DNA from 2 places in the Paraburkholderia sp. Cpub6 genome. Region 2 is predicted to be linked to the other one. Evidence: riboswitches for the same ligand, from Rfam matches in the RefSeq annotation. Region 2 holds a riboswitch; the other holds the start of a gene.
The links. Region 2 has a riboswitch for thiamine pyrophosphate ahead of HDG33_RS26255 (FAD-dependent oxidoreductase). Riboswitches for the same ligand answer to the same signal wherever they lie in the genome.
Positions count from the first base shown of each region.

Region 1: another riboswitch for thiamine pyrophosphate. It lies ahead of thiC (phosphomethylpyrimidine synthase ThiC); the one in region 2 lies ahead of HDG33_RS26255 (FAD-dependent oxidoreductase).

Region 1 is NZ_JACHDM010000001.1:480,407-486,622, forward strand. Features, by position in the region: gene HDG33_RS02100 (L-lactate permease) at 1-1,290, opposite strand, end outside; gene HDG33_RS02105 (hypothetical protein) at 1,586-2,077, opposite strand; gene HDG33_RS02110 (glycine zipper 2TM domain-containing protein) at 2,322-2,546, opposite strand; gene thiC (phosphomethylpyrimidine synthase ThiC) at 2,692-4,623, opposite strand; TPP riboswitch at 4,712-4,829, opposite strand; gene HDG33_RS02120 (GreA/GreB family elongation factor) at 4,973-5,374, opposite strand; gene HDG33_RS02125 (hypothetical protein) at 5,964-6,216, shown strand, end outside.
Region 2 is NZ_JACHDM010000019.1:58,386-64,601, forward strand. Features, by position in the region: gene HDG33_RS26245 (SDR family oxidoreductase) at 1-345, opposite strand, end outside; gene HDG33_RS26250 (ABC transporter ATP-binding protein/permease) at 342-2,093, opposite strand; TPP riboswitch at 2,525-2,648, shown strand; gene HDG33_RS26255 (FAD-dependent oxidoreductase) at 2,870-4,006, shown strand; gene thiS (sulfur carrier protein ThiS) at 4,066-4,263, shown strand; gene HDG33_RS26265 (thiazole synthase) at 4,371-5,186, shown strand; gene thiE (thiamine phosphate synthase) at 5,183-6,216, shown strand, end outside.

The DNA of each region.
Region 1 (6,216 bases), on a different contig from region 2:
GCCGAGGAACGCCGACACGAGCGGAAACAGCGGCCCGACCGACGCAACGCCGAGACCGAGCGTGTAGGTGAGTCCCGAGTAGTTCATCAGGTAAGCGAGGCCGACGATCGTTGCCACGGTCAGGATCGCGATGCGCGTTTGCACCCACGTATCGGAGATCGCCTTGCCGAACTCGGCGGGCGAGAGCCGTACGACGAACGCCGTGATGAGCGCGGCGACGAGGATCGCGGTACCGGTCGCGAGCGGCTGGAAGTCCCAGATCGCGCCGTACGGCGTGTTGTAGAGCGTGATGAACACGGCCTTGTCGAGACCGGGCCACGACACCTTGATGTCGCCGATCGTGAAGATCCTCGCGATCGTCCAGATGATCACGACGACCGACACGATGATCCACGGATACCAGCCCTGTGCGCCGCCGATCTTGCCGCGCACCTCGCTGATGCGATCGACGTTGACCGCGAATTTCGGATCGACGGCGGGCTTCCAGACGCGCAGGAACGCAACGGTGAGGATCAGCGAAACCAGCGAAGACAGCACGTCGGTCAGGCTGTAGTTGATGAAGTTCGAGACGACGAACTGGGTCAGCGCGAAGCTCAGGCCCGAGACCAGCAGCACCGGCCAGATCCGCAGCATGTTGCGAAAGCCCGCGTACACGGCGATCACATAGAAGGGCAGCAGGACCGCGAAGAAAGGCAATTGCCGCCCGACCATCTTGCCGAGCACATCGGACGGCAGATGGGTGACCGCGCCGAGCACCGTGATCGGCACGCCGAGCGCGCCGAACGCGACCGGCGCGGTGTTGAAGATCAGCGTGAAGGTCAGCGCTTCGAGCGTCGGAAAGCCGAGCATGATCAGCAGCGAGCTCGTGATCGCGACCGGCGTGCCGAAACCCGAAATGCCCTCGAGCAGCGCGCCGAACGAAAAGCCGACCACGACGAGCACGATGCGCCGGTCGTTCGGCAGGTTGTCGATCATCCACAGGCGGAAGGCCTCGAAGCGCCCCGAGCGCTGCGCGATGTTGTACAGCAGGATCGCGGTGAACACGATCCACATCACTGGCCAGATCGCGAACACGACGCCAGCCGCGACCGAGTTGAACGCGAGCCCGACCGGAAACTGCCAGACGAAAATCGCCACGATCAAACCGATGATCAGTCCCGCGAGCGACGCTTGCCACGCGGGCCTGCGCGCCCAGCCGAGCAGCGCGAGCACGGCGATGATCGGCAGCGCGGCGACGATGAACGACGGAAAAAGCGAATTGCCAACCGGAGTGAGTAGTTGATGAAACATCACGTCTCCTTCGTTGTTGTGTAATTCGACGCGGGGGATTGCGCATGACGGCGCGTCGCTCTGATTCGGCGAACGCTCGCAAGTGGCCTCGACAAAGCGGCGTCGCCCGATTTAAGCGGGTGCTGCATGAAACCTTCCAAGGATAGAGCGCCTTACCGGCGCGTCAAGCCGGGAAAGTACGGGCGGGGTATGCGCGGTGGAGGGCGATACGCGCGGAAAAACGACTCATGAAGAAGCGCGCGCGCCGGCAGTTGAAGTGCCGGCGCGTGCACGCTCCGCGACGAAAGAGGACAGGTCAATGCGAGTGGCCGCCCCCATGACCGCCCCCGTGACCGCCCCAATGGCCGCCCCAATAACCGCCAATGCCGATCGCAATCGACGGTCCGTAGTAGGCGGGGTAGCCGTAATAAGCGGGATAAGGATAAGCCGGCGGCGGATAGTAGGCGGGATAAACCGGCGGCGCCGCATACACGGGCGCGGGGACCGCATAACCGGGCGGCATGTCTTGCGGTGCGACCTGCATTTGCGCCTGGGCTTGAGGCGGCTGCTGTTGATCGGTCGCCGGCGCGGTTTGGTCGGCTGTGGTCGCGGGCGCGGTCGAATAGTACGACGGGTAATAGCCGGCGGGATAGTAGCCGGCGGGGTAATAGCAGCCTGCAAAAAAGAGACTCGAGGCGAGCACGCAAATCGCGGTGGCGGGACGCGCGAATCTCGCGGAAAAACTGGACGAATCGCGTGGCGTCGAGAGGCGCACCACGCAACGATGGGTGACGACGCGGGACTTCATGGCGCGCTCCTCGATGAACCGATGCCGCCTTGCGCGACGTCGTTATGAGGAGCTTACGCTCTTGCCGCGGCAGCGCTGTGGCAAAACCGCAACCGCATATTTCAGCCTATTTCCACGCGCGTTGTCGGGACGAGGGCGCACCGCATCCGCCGCCCTCGGCAGTCCGGATCGTGGTCCGAAAAAATCGTTTGCTGTCCTGTATGAATCGTTAGACGCGTCATCGGACGCAACGCTCACTTGCCGCTCACTTGCCGACCTGGTTACCGATGACGCCGCCTACCGCCGCGCCGCCCAACGTCGACAGGCCGCTGCCACCGATCGCCGCGCCAGCGGCGCCGCCGACACCCGCGCCGATCGCGGTGTCGCGTGTGCGTGGGGACATGTCGCCGCATGCCGCGAGACCCGCGACAAGTGAAAGGGCGGCTGTGACCGTACCAAGACGAGTACCGAGATGACGGATCGATTTCATGATGCTGACTCCGCTCGTTGTTGGAAACAGATGTTTCCTTCTCTCAGCACGCAACGTGCCTGCTCGATGCGGTGGAATAGAAAAGCCCGCCATGCCGGCGGGCTTCGATACTGCAGTGCTGGTTCGCGCGAATCGCGCAACCCGCTCATTGCCGCTGATAAATCTCCGCGCCTTGCTTCATGAACTCGATCGACTTTACTTCCATGCCTTTCTTCAGCGCTTCGTCGTCGGTGACCCCTTGTTGCGCGGCGAACTCGCGTACGTCCTGGGTGATCTTCATCGAGCAGAAGTGCGGGCCGCACATCGAGCAGAAATGCGCGACCTTGGCCGAATCCTTCGGCAGCGTTTCGTCGTGGAATTCGCGCGCCTTGTCCGGGTCGAGACCGAGATTGAACTGGTCTTCCCAGCGGAATTCGAAGCGCGCCTTCGACAGCGCGTTGTCGCGCACCTGCGCACCCGGATGACCCTTCGCGAGATCGGCGGCATGCGCGGCGAGCTTGTACGTGATGATGCCGGTCTTCACGTCGTCCTTGTTCGGCAGACCGAGGTGTTCCTTCGGCGTCACGTAGCACAGCATCGCGGTGCCGAACCAGCCGATCATCGCGGCGCCAATGCCCGACGTGATGTGGTCGTAGCCCGGCGCGATGTCGGTGGTCAGCGGCCCGAGCGTGTAGAACGGCGCTTCGTCGCACCAGTCGAGCTGCAGGTCCATGTTCTCCTTGATCAGCTGCATCGGCACATGGCCCGGACCTTCGATCATCACCTGCACGTCGTGCTTCCACGCGATCTGCGTGAGTTCGCCGAGCGTCTTCAGCTCGCCCAGTTGCGCTTCGTCGTTCGCGTCGTAGATCGAGCCGGGACGCAGGCCGTCGCCGAGCGAGAAGGCCACGTCGTAGGCCTTCATGATTTCGCAGATATCTTCGAAATGCTCGTACAGGAAGCTTTCCTTGTGATGCGCGAGACACCACTTCGCCATGATCGAGCCGCCGCGCGACACGATGCCGGTCATCCGGTTCGCCGTGAGCGGCACATATTGCAGACGCACGCCCGCGTGGATCGTGAAGTAGTCGACGCCTTGCTCGGCCTGCTCGATCAGCGTGTCGCGGAAGATTTCCCAGGTGAGGTCTTCAGCCTTGCCGTTGACCTTTTCGAGCGCCTGATAGATCGGCACCGTGCCGATCGGCACCGGGCTGTTGCGGATGATCCATTCGCGTGTTTCATGAATGTGCTTGCCGGTCGACAGATCCATCACCGTGTCGCCGCCCCAGCGGATCGCCCACGTCATCTTGTCGACTTCCTCGCCGATCGACGATGTCACCGCCGAGTTGCCGATGTTCGCATTGACCTTCACGAGGAAGTTGCGGCCGATGATCATCGGCTCGCTTTCCGGGTGATTGATGTTGTTCGGGATGATCGCGCGGCCGCGCGCGATTTCCTCGCGCACGAATTCCGCGGTGATTTCGGTGAGGCCGTTCGGACCGAACGCGCTCGCGCCGAATGCCTGGCCGGGGTGCTGACGGCCCATCATCGCGGCGAGCTTCGCGCCGTTCGGGCCGCTCGTCTTCAGGGTCTCGAGGTACTCGGCACGGCGCTGGTTTTCGCGAATCGCGATGTATTCCATTTCCGGCGTGATGAGGCCTTGCTTCGCGTAGTGCATCTGCGTCACGTTCCTGCCGGCAATTGCGCGGCGCGGCGTGCGATGCAGTCCCGGAAAACGCAGCTGCGCGGTGGCCGGATCGGCGGCGCGCTCGCGGCTGAAACTGCTCGACAGACCGGTCAGCGGCCCGGTGTCGCCGCGCTCCTCGATCCACGCCTGGCGCAGCGCGGGCAGACCCGCGCGGATGTCGATCCTGGCGTCCGGGTCGGAGTAGGCGCCCGACGTGTCGTACACGTAGATCGGCGGATTCTTTTCGCCGCCGAAGCTGTCGGGCGTGTCGGCCTGCGAGATTTCGCGCATCGGCACGCGGATGTCGGGGCGCGAGCCGGTCACGTAGACCTTGCGCGAATTCGGCAACGGCGCGACGGCGGCCTCGTCCACGTGGGCTTCGGCGGAAATAAACTTCGGGTTGGCGTTCATGTAAGTCTCCGTACAAAGTGGGGCGGCTAAGCAGGAGACCGAGATGGAAGTAGTCGGAAATCGCGGAGAGGTGAGGCCCTTGGGGCTGGAGCGAAATCCGTACGCTTCCCTGCGCTGGCATTATCCAGATCAGGTTCAAAGGGTATTTCTCACCCACGCAACACGGACCTCCAGCTCCGCGCTACGCAGGACCCCCGCGTTAGCAGCGCACACGATACACCGCCCGCCCGCGGTTTGGCAACCTGTCTGAATGATTCAAAAAACCGGTCCGGATGAAACCCCGGACATCTCCTATGCTTGAATCGAGACCGCATCAGACAGGGCAACTTACAGCGAGGGAACGGCCGCCTTACAGTGAAAAATCGTCGGCGGCTTCAGGCTGATACAGGATTTTGTCGAGCTTGAGCACTTTCTGATCGCCGCTGGGTGGCGTGAAGCGGATGCTCTCGCCGCGGCGCGCGCCGAGCAGCGCGAGGCCAGCCGGCGAGAACACGTTCAGGCGCCCTTGCGCGAAATCGGCGTTGGGCGGATAGACGACGGTCCACGTCATCTGTTCGCCGCTCGCCGTGTCGATCAGCGTCGCTTGCGAGTTCATCGTGACGACGTCGGCGGGGATCTCGTGCGAGTCGACGATCACCGCGCGTTCGAGCACATCGTCGAGCATGTGCTGCAACTTGGCGTCGGTGGCCGCGTATTTCTCGAGGCGGGTCACGTCGAGTTCGGTCAGGTAGCAGGTTTTGATCTTCTTCATCATCAGGACTCCGGATAAGGCGGTCATGGATGGCCGCGTGCAACGACCCATGGGGCGGTCGGCGGATGAGTGGACGAATGGGAGAGCCCGGTGCCCGGCGACGCGGCCCTGGGTATTGGCGGGCTGCGTCAGCGAGGGCGCCGGGCGGCGTGAAGCGGGACCGTTCGGGACGTCTCGCCGGGACCGTGCGACGCGACGTCCGCGCACTCGCCTGCGCGGCATGGGCGCAAGCGGGCGAGAGCACGGAAAGTCGGACGACGCAGAGAAGTCACGGGCAAAACGACCAGGTGTTGGGGAACAGCGATCGAGAGGTGCCGGGCGACAAAGCGTGAGGCCGCGCGGCAGCAGCGAGACGAAAGTTTGATGTTAGCACGCTGTCTCACGCGGCTCCGTTTGCGACGTCGCGCCCGTCGATTGACCGTTTTTTGTGCGGTGCAAGAAGAAAGCGGTGTGGTCCGCATTGCGTTCAAGCCAGTCAGAGGATTGCCGTTAAACAAAGTGCAGCGAAGGCCGCACTCCGGCGAAGCGATTCGCGGGATGGCGCGTGAATGGCGCGAGGCGACTCGCGCCGATTGACAAAGAGGTGCACATGAAAGCGGAAAGCAGACGGTGGCGAACGTTCGGTCGCACAGTTGCGGGGGTGGCATTGCTTGCCGCGCCGCTGGCGGCGCCGGCGGCATCGACGGTGACGGGCGGCGTGATCCGGTTCGTGGGGATGATCGTTGCACCGCCGATGCAGATCAGCGAGGATACGGCGCCCCCTGGCGTCGCCGTCGGTAGCGCGAGCGTGGCGGGTCAGCGCTTTTCGCGCACGGTGACGTTCAGCGCGCCGCCGGGCGTCG
Region 2 (6,216 bases):
CAGCGTTTGGCGCTGCGCATGGCCGGCGTTCGCGACCAGTTGATCGAGCGCGCCGAAGCTCGCGAGCGTCTGATGGATCACGTGCTCCGCCGCGCCGCGCTCGGCGAGGTCGCCGAACACGGTCGCGCAGCGTGCGCCGCTTGCCGTGCAGTCGGCGGCAACCTGTACGAGCCGTCGACGGGAGGCGTCGTCTGCGCCGCGCGCGTGCAGCATCAACGACGTAGGCGGCGCCGCGAGGCGCCGTGCGAGCGCCGCGCCGATGCCGGAACCGGCGCCGGTGATCAGCACGACGCGAGCGGCGGTGCCGTGCGCTTCGCTGACGTGAGCGCCGCTCGCGTCGCTCACGCCGCTACCGCTTCGACAGAACGCTCGACGTCGAGCGTTTCGTCATGGAACGCTGCGAGCGATTCGCGATGCGCGACGCTGACGATCGCAGCCTTCGGCAACCGCTCGGTGAACAGCCGATAGAGCCGCGACTCGTTTTCCGCGTCGAGCGCGCTGGTCGCTTCGTCGAGGAACAGGTAGTCCGGCTTGTGCAGCAGCACGCGCGCGGCGGCGAAGCGCTGCTGCTCACCCGGCGACAGCACGCGAGTCCAGTGCGCCGTTTCCTGCAGACGGTCCGCGTATTCCGACAGATGGCAGGTGATGAGCGCGTCGCGGCATTCGTCGTCGTCATAGGTGTCCGCCGCCGACGGATACGCGAGCGCCGCCTTCAGCGTGCCGATCGGCATGTAGCTGACCTGCGGGATGAACATCATGCGCGCGTTGACCGGTGCGTCGATCGAGCCGTCGCCGAACGGCCACAGGCCCGCGAGCGCGCGCATCAGCGTGCTCTTGCCGGCGCCCGACGGACCGCGCACGAGCCAGCGCGAGCCCGGCCGGATCGCGATATCGCGGATGCGCGACAGTGGGTTGCCATTGGGCAGCGCGAGCTGGAGGCTGTCGGTGGTAAGCGTGTTGCTGTCGACGAAATGCAGATTGATGCCGCCATGTTCCGTGGCCGGCGACACCGATTCCTTCAGACGCGGCGAATGCACGACGCGCTTGAATTCGCGCAACCGGTTCACGGTCGCGCGCCATTCGACGAGGCTCGTATAACTGTTGATGAACCACGAGAACGAATCGCTGACGGTGCCGAACGCGCTCGAAATCTGCATCAGCACGCCGAACGTGAACGCGCCCGCGAAGTAGCGCGGCGAGGCGACGACGATCGGGAAAATGATCGCGATCTGGCCGTAGAAGCTCAGCACGAAGGTCAGGCGCTTCGTGTACTTCATCACCTGCCACCAGTTGTCGCGGATGCGGCCGAACAGCGTGCGCGCGTTCGTCTTCTCGGTTTCCATGCCGTTGTAGAACGCGATCTGCTCGGCGTTCTCACGCAGCCGGATCAAGCCGAAACGGAAGTCGGCCTCGACTTTCTGCGCCTGATAGTTGATCGACACGAGCGGATGGCCGACCTTCTGCGTGATGAGCGAGCCGACCACCGCATACAGCGCGGCGGCCCACACCATGTAGCCGGGGATCTGCAGCGGCATGCCGCCGAGCGAGATGCTCAACGCGCCCGCGAGCGACCACAGGATCGTGATGAACGACACGAGCGTGACGACGGTCGACAGCAGATCGAGCGTTAGCGACAGCGTGGTGGTCGCGAACGACTGCAGGTCGTCGCTGATCCGCTGGTCGGGGTTGTCGGCGAGGCGGTCGCGCTCGATGCGGTAGAACGCGCTGTCGTTGAGCCACTCGTTCAGGTAGCGGGTGGTCAGCCACTGGCGCCAGCGGAAGCCGAGCATCTGGCGCAGATAGCGTCCATACACCGCGAGGATGATGAAACCGAACGCGAGTCCGGTAAAGACCATCAGCAGGTGCGGGAAGTCGTGGACGTTCTTCGCCTGCAGCGCGTTGTAGAAGTCCCTGCTCCAGCTATTCAGGCGCACGTTGATCCAGACGACGAGCAGGTTCATCACGATGATCGTGACGAGCAGCCCCCACGCGATGCCTCGTTCCTCGGAAACCCAGTAGGGCTTGATCAGGGTCCACGCGGAGACCTTTTCGTCGGGCGGCAGCGCGGGGCTGGCGGAAGTATGTGGTGTCATGAGCGTCCTGATGAAGTGCTGACCCGAAGTGCCATTCCGGCGTACGGGGCCAATCTGGTTGACCCATGTCGGGCGATCCCGCGAACTGCAGGCCCCTTTGCGAGGGCGTGGCTGCCGCGGGTCTGCGATACCTGACCGGGCATCGCGCCATCACGCTCGATGAACGCGAGTCCGGACTGGCGCCCGATTCTGGCGTGACGCCCTTAAGCGAAAATTAATTTTCGGGGCCGGCATCCGCTGGGGTGCCGCCGCCACGCATGCGGCCACGAGCGCCGCGCGCGCCGCGTTTTTGCGGCACCGGTCACGGCATTGTGCCAGAGCGCCGGGCCGCTTCGCACCGGCATCTCGATAGACGGTGCCAGATCAAAATTGGGGTGGCGACCGCGGAGCGCTGGTTTGCGGGCGCCGCGCCTTTTATGGTCTAATGAGCTGCGACGAAACAGGGGTGCTTCGCCCACAGGCGGCATGACTTTCATGCCGGGGCGGCGAGGCTGAGAGAGACCCTTTGCACCCGATCCGGGTAATACCGGCGCGGGAAGTTTCCGGAAGCAACCGTCTTCCATTCCCCGCCGGGCGGCGAGCGCAGCTCACATGTGCACGTCGCGACCGGCCGGCTTCACCCGCCGGTTTCGTCCTGGGTACGTGCGTTTTTGGCCGTACGGAAAGGACTCGATGACCGCCTATTCTTCAGACATGCATTTTTCCCTTCGTCACGCCGCCTCGGGCGAGCCGTGCCGTTCTGGTTTTGCCCACCGCAGTCGAACGGAGCGCGCGCGATGAACCGTCCCGCCCGACCCGATTTCGCCGTGCTCGGCGGCGGCCTGTGCGGCCGCCTGGTCGCGTGGCGCCTCGCTGGCGACGGGCATCGCGTGGCGCTCTACGAGCGCGGCGATGCCACCGGTTCGCAGGCTGCCGCGTGGGTCGCCGCCGCGATGCTCGCACCGCTGGCAGAGGCGGCGAGCGCCGAGCTGCTGATCACGCGGCTTGGCGCGAGTTCGCTCGAAAGCTGGCCGCGCGTGCTTGCCGAACTGCCGGAGCCGGTGTTTTTCCAGCGCAACGGCACGCTCGTCGTCTGGCATCACGCGGATCGCACCGAGGCGCCGCTATTCGAGCGGCGCGTGCGTGCGAACGCGCCGGCCGAGTTGCTCGACGGCGGCTTCGTCGCGTTGGCGGGCGCGCAGCTCGGCGCCGCCGAACCCGCGTTGGCCGGCCGCTTCAGTCAAGGCTGGCTGCTGCCGCGAGAAGGCCAGCTCGACAACCGCCAGGTGCTGTCCGCGCTTGCGGCCGGGCTTGCCGAGCGCGGCGTCGACACGCACTGGAACACGCCGATCGACGACGCGTCGCTGCCCGAGGCCGGCGTCACCATCGATTGCCGCGGGCTCGGCGCGAAGCCGGTGCTGCCGACGCTGCGCGGCATCCGCGGCGAAGTTGCGCGCGTGCATGCGCCTCACCTGCAGCTGACGCGCCCGGTGCGGCTACTGCATCCGCGTTACCCGCTGTATATCGCGCCGAAGCAGAACGGCCTCTACGTGATCGGCGCGACCGAGGTGGAGGGCGAGGACATGTCGCCCGTCAGCGTGCGTTCGGCGCTCGAGTTGCTGAGCGCGGCGTTTTCGGTGCACCCGGGCTTCGGCGAGGCGCGCATTCTCGAGCTGAATTCGCAGTGCCGGCCGACCTTGCCCGATCATCGTCCCGCGCTGCTGTGGGACGGCGCGCGCACGCTGCGCGTGAATGGCCTGTACCGGCACGGCTACATGATCGCGCCCGAAGTCGCCGACGAAGCCGTGCGCTTCGCGAGCGCGCTGCTCGACGGCCGCGTCGGTGATGCCGACGCATTCGCCGGCTGGCGGCGCGACTCACGCTGGAGCGAGCTGTTCCAGCAGCATTTCGCGCGCGAGCCGGCCCGAGCGTAGCGGCCAACGTGCCGCGCGCGATGCCGCTTGCGCCATCGATTGAACCGTATTCGAACACCATGGACATTCATATCAATCAGAAGCCGTTGTCGCTGCCCGAGGGCGCGACTGTCGCCGATGCGCTCGCCGCCTTTGGCGCGCGTCCGCCGTTCGCGGTCGCGCTCAACGGCGATTTCGTCGCGCGTGCGCAGCATGCGGCGCGCGCGTTGCAAACGGGCGACCGGCTCGACGTCGTGCAGCCGGTCGCGGGCGGCTGAGCGCGACCGCGCCAGCCTGTCGCTTACCGAACGCAACAACCGTCGCCGAAAACCCATTGCCGCAACGCGGTCGGTTCTAGCCGCGAGGGCAAACCAGGATGATGCAAATGACTTCTCACGAGACCGCCGACGCGCTGACGCTATACGGTCAAACTTTTGCAAGCCGCGTGCTGCTCGGCACATCGCGCTATCCGTCGCTGCAATCGCTGTCCGATTCGATCGACGCCGCGCGCCCCGGCATGGTGACGGTCGCGCTGCGCCGTCAGATGAACGAGGGCCACGCCGAAGCCGGCTTCTTCGATCTGCTCAAGCGCCATGGCGTGCCGCTCTTGCCGAACACGGCGGGTTGCCTGAGCGTCGGTGAAGCGGTGACGACCGCGCACATGGCGCGCGAAATCTTCGAGACCGAGTGGATCAAGCTCGAACTGATCGGCGACGACTACACACTGCAGCCCGACCCGGTCGGCCTGATCGAAGCCGCCGCGCGGCTCGTCAAGGATGGCTTCAAGGTGCTGCCGTACTGCACCGAAGATCTGGTGATCGGCCGCCGTCTGCTCGACGCCGGCTGCGAGGCGCTGATGCCGTGGGGCGCGCCGATCGGCACCGGCAAGGGCGTGATCAATCCATACGGGCTGCGCGTGTTGCGCGAGCGGCTGCCGGACGTGCCGCTGATCGTCGACGCCGGGCTCGGCGTGCCGTCGCATGCGGCCCAGGTGATGGAGTGGGGCTTCGACGGCGTGCTGCTGAACACGGCCGTGTCGCAGGCGACGCACCCCGACGCGATGGCGCGCGCGTTCGCGCTGGGCGTCGAGGCGGGTCGGCAAGCGTATCTCGCGGGCCCGATGGCCGAGCGCGAGAGCGCGCACGCGAGCACGCCGGTGGTCGGCATGCCGTTCTGGCATCAGGATGGAGGTGCCGCATGACTCAGTCGTTGACGCTGAAGGACCGCGATCTGTTCTGGCCGACGGCCGACGAACTCATCGAAGCCGCCGAGCGCATCCGCGCACGTCTCGGCGACTGGCCGCCGACGCACGCGCCGTGGCGCATCTGCCTGATCGCACCCGACGAACCGAACGGTGGCGACCTGATCGTAACCGCCGACGCACAGCAGCACGGCGAGCAAATCGCGCGCTGGCTGACGCGGGGTGCGGGCGTGATCGTCGCCGCGGAAAACCACGCGACGCTGCATCTGGGCGGCGAGAAGTATGGGCTCGAAGGCCATCTGGCGGAAGACTGGATTCCCGCGCTTGCCGCGTTCCTCGACTGCGGTTTCGATCCGCACGACGCGCTGGTGCTCGCGCTCGCGTGGCGCGATGGCGACGAGACCCGCGCCGACGATGGTTTCCCGGCCGACCTCGCTCGCTTTCCGCGCCTTACCGACCTGCCGGCGGCACCCGCCAAGGCGTTCCCGCGCTGCCCGGCAAGGCTCGGCCTGTATCCGGTGCTGCCGACCGCGGACTGGGTCGAACGGGTGGTCGGCTTCGGCGTGAAGACGGTGCAGTTGCGCCGCAAGTCGGCCGAACCCGCCGACGAGCTGAAGCGCGAAATCGCGCGCTGCGTGGCGGCCGGCCGCGCGCACGACGCGCAGGTGTTCATCAACGATCACTGGCTGGCGGCGCTCGAGGCGGGCGCATACGGCGTGCACCTCGGCCAGGAAGACGTGCATACCGCGGATCTGTCCGCGCTGGCTGACGCGGGCATCCGCCTGGGCCTGTCCACTCATGGCTTCTACGAGATGCTGAAGGCGCTGCATTTCCGGCCGAGCTACATTGCATTGGGCGCCGTGTTCCCGACCACGACCAAGGTCATGCCGACCGCGCCGCAGGGCTTGCGCCGCCTCGCACGCTATGTGCGGCTGCTCGACGGCGTGGTGCCGCTCGTCGCGATCGGCGGGATCGATCTGCAGGTGCTGCCGGCCGTGCTCGCGACCGGTGTCGGCTGCGCGGCCGTGGT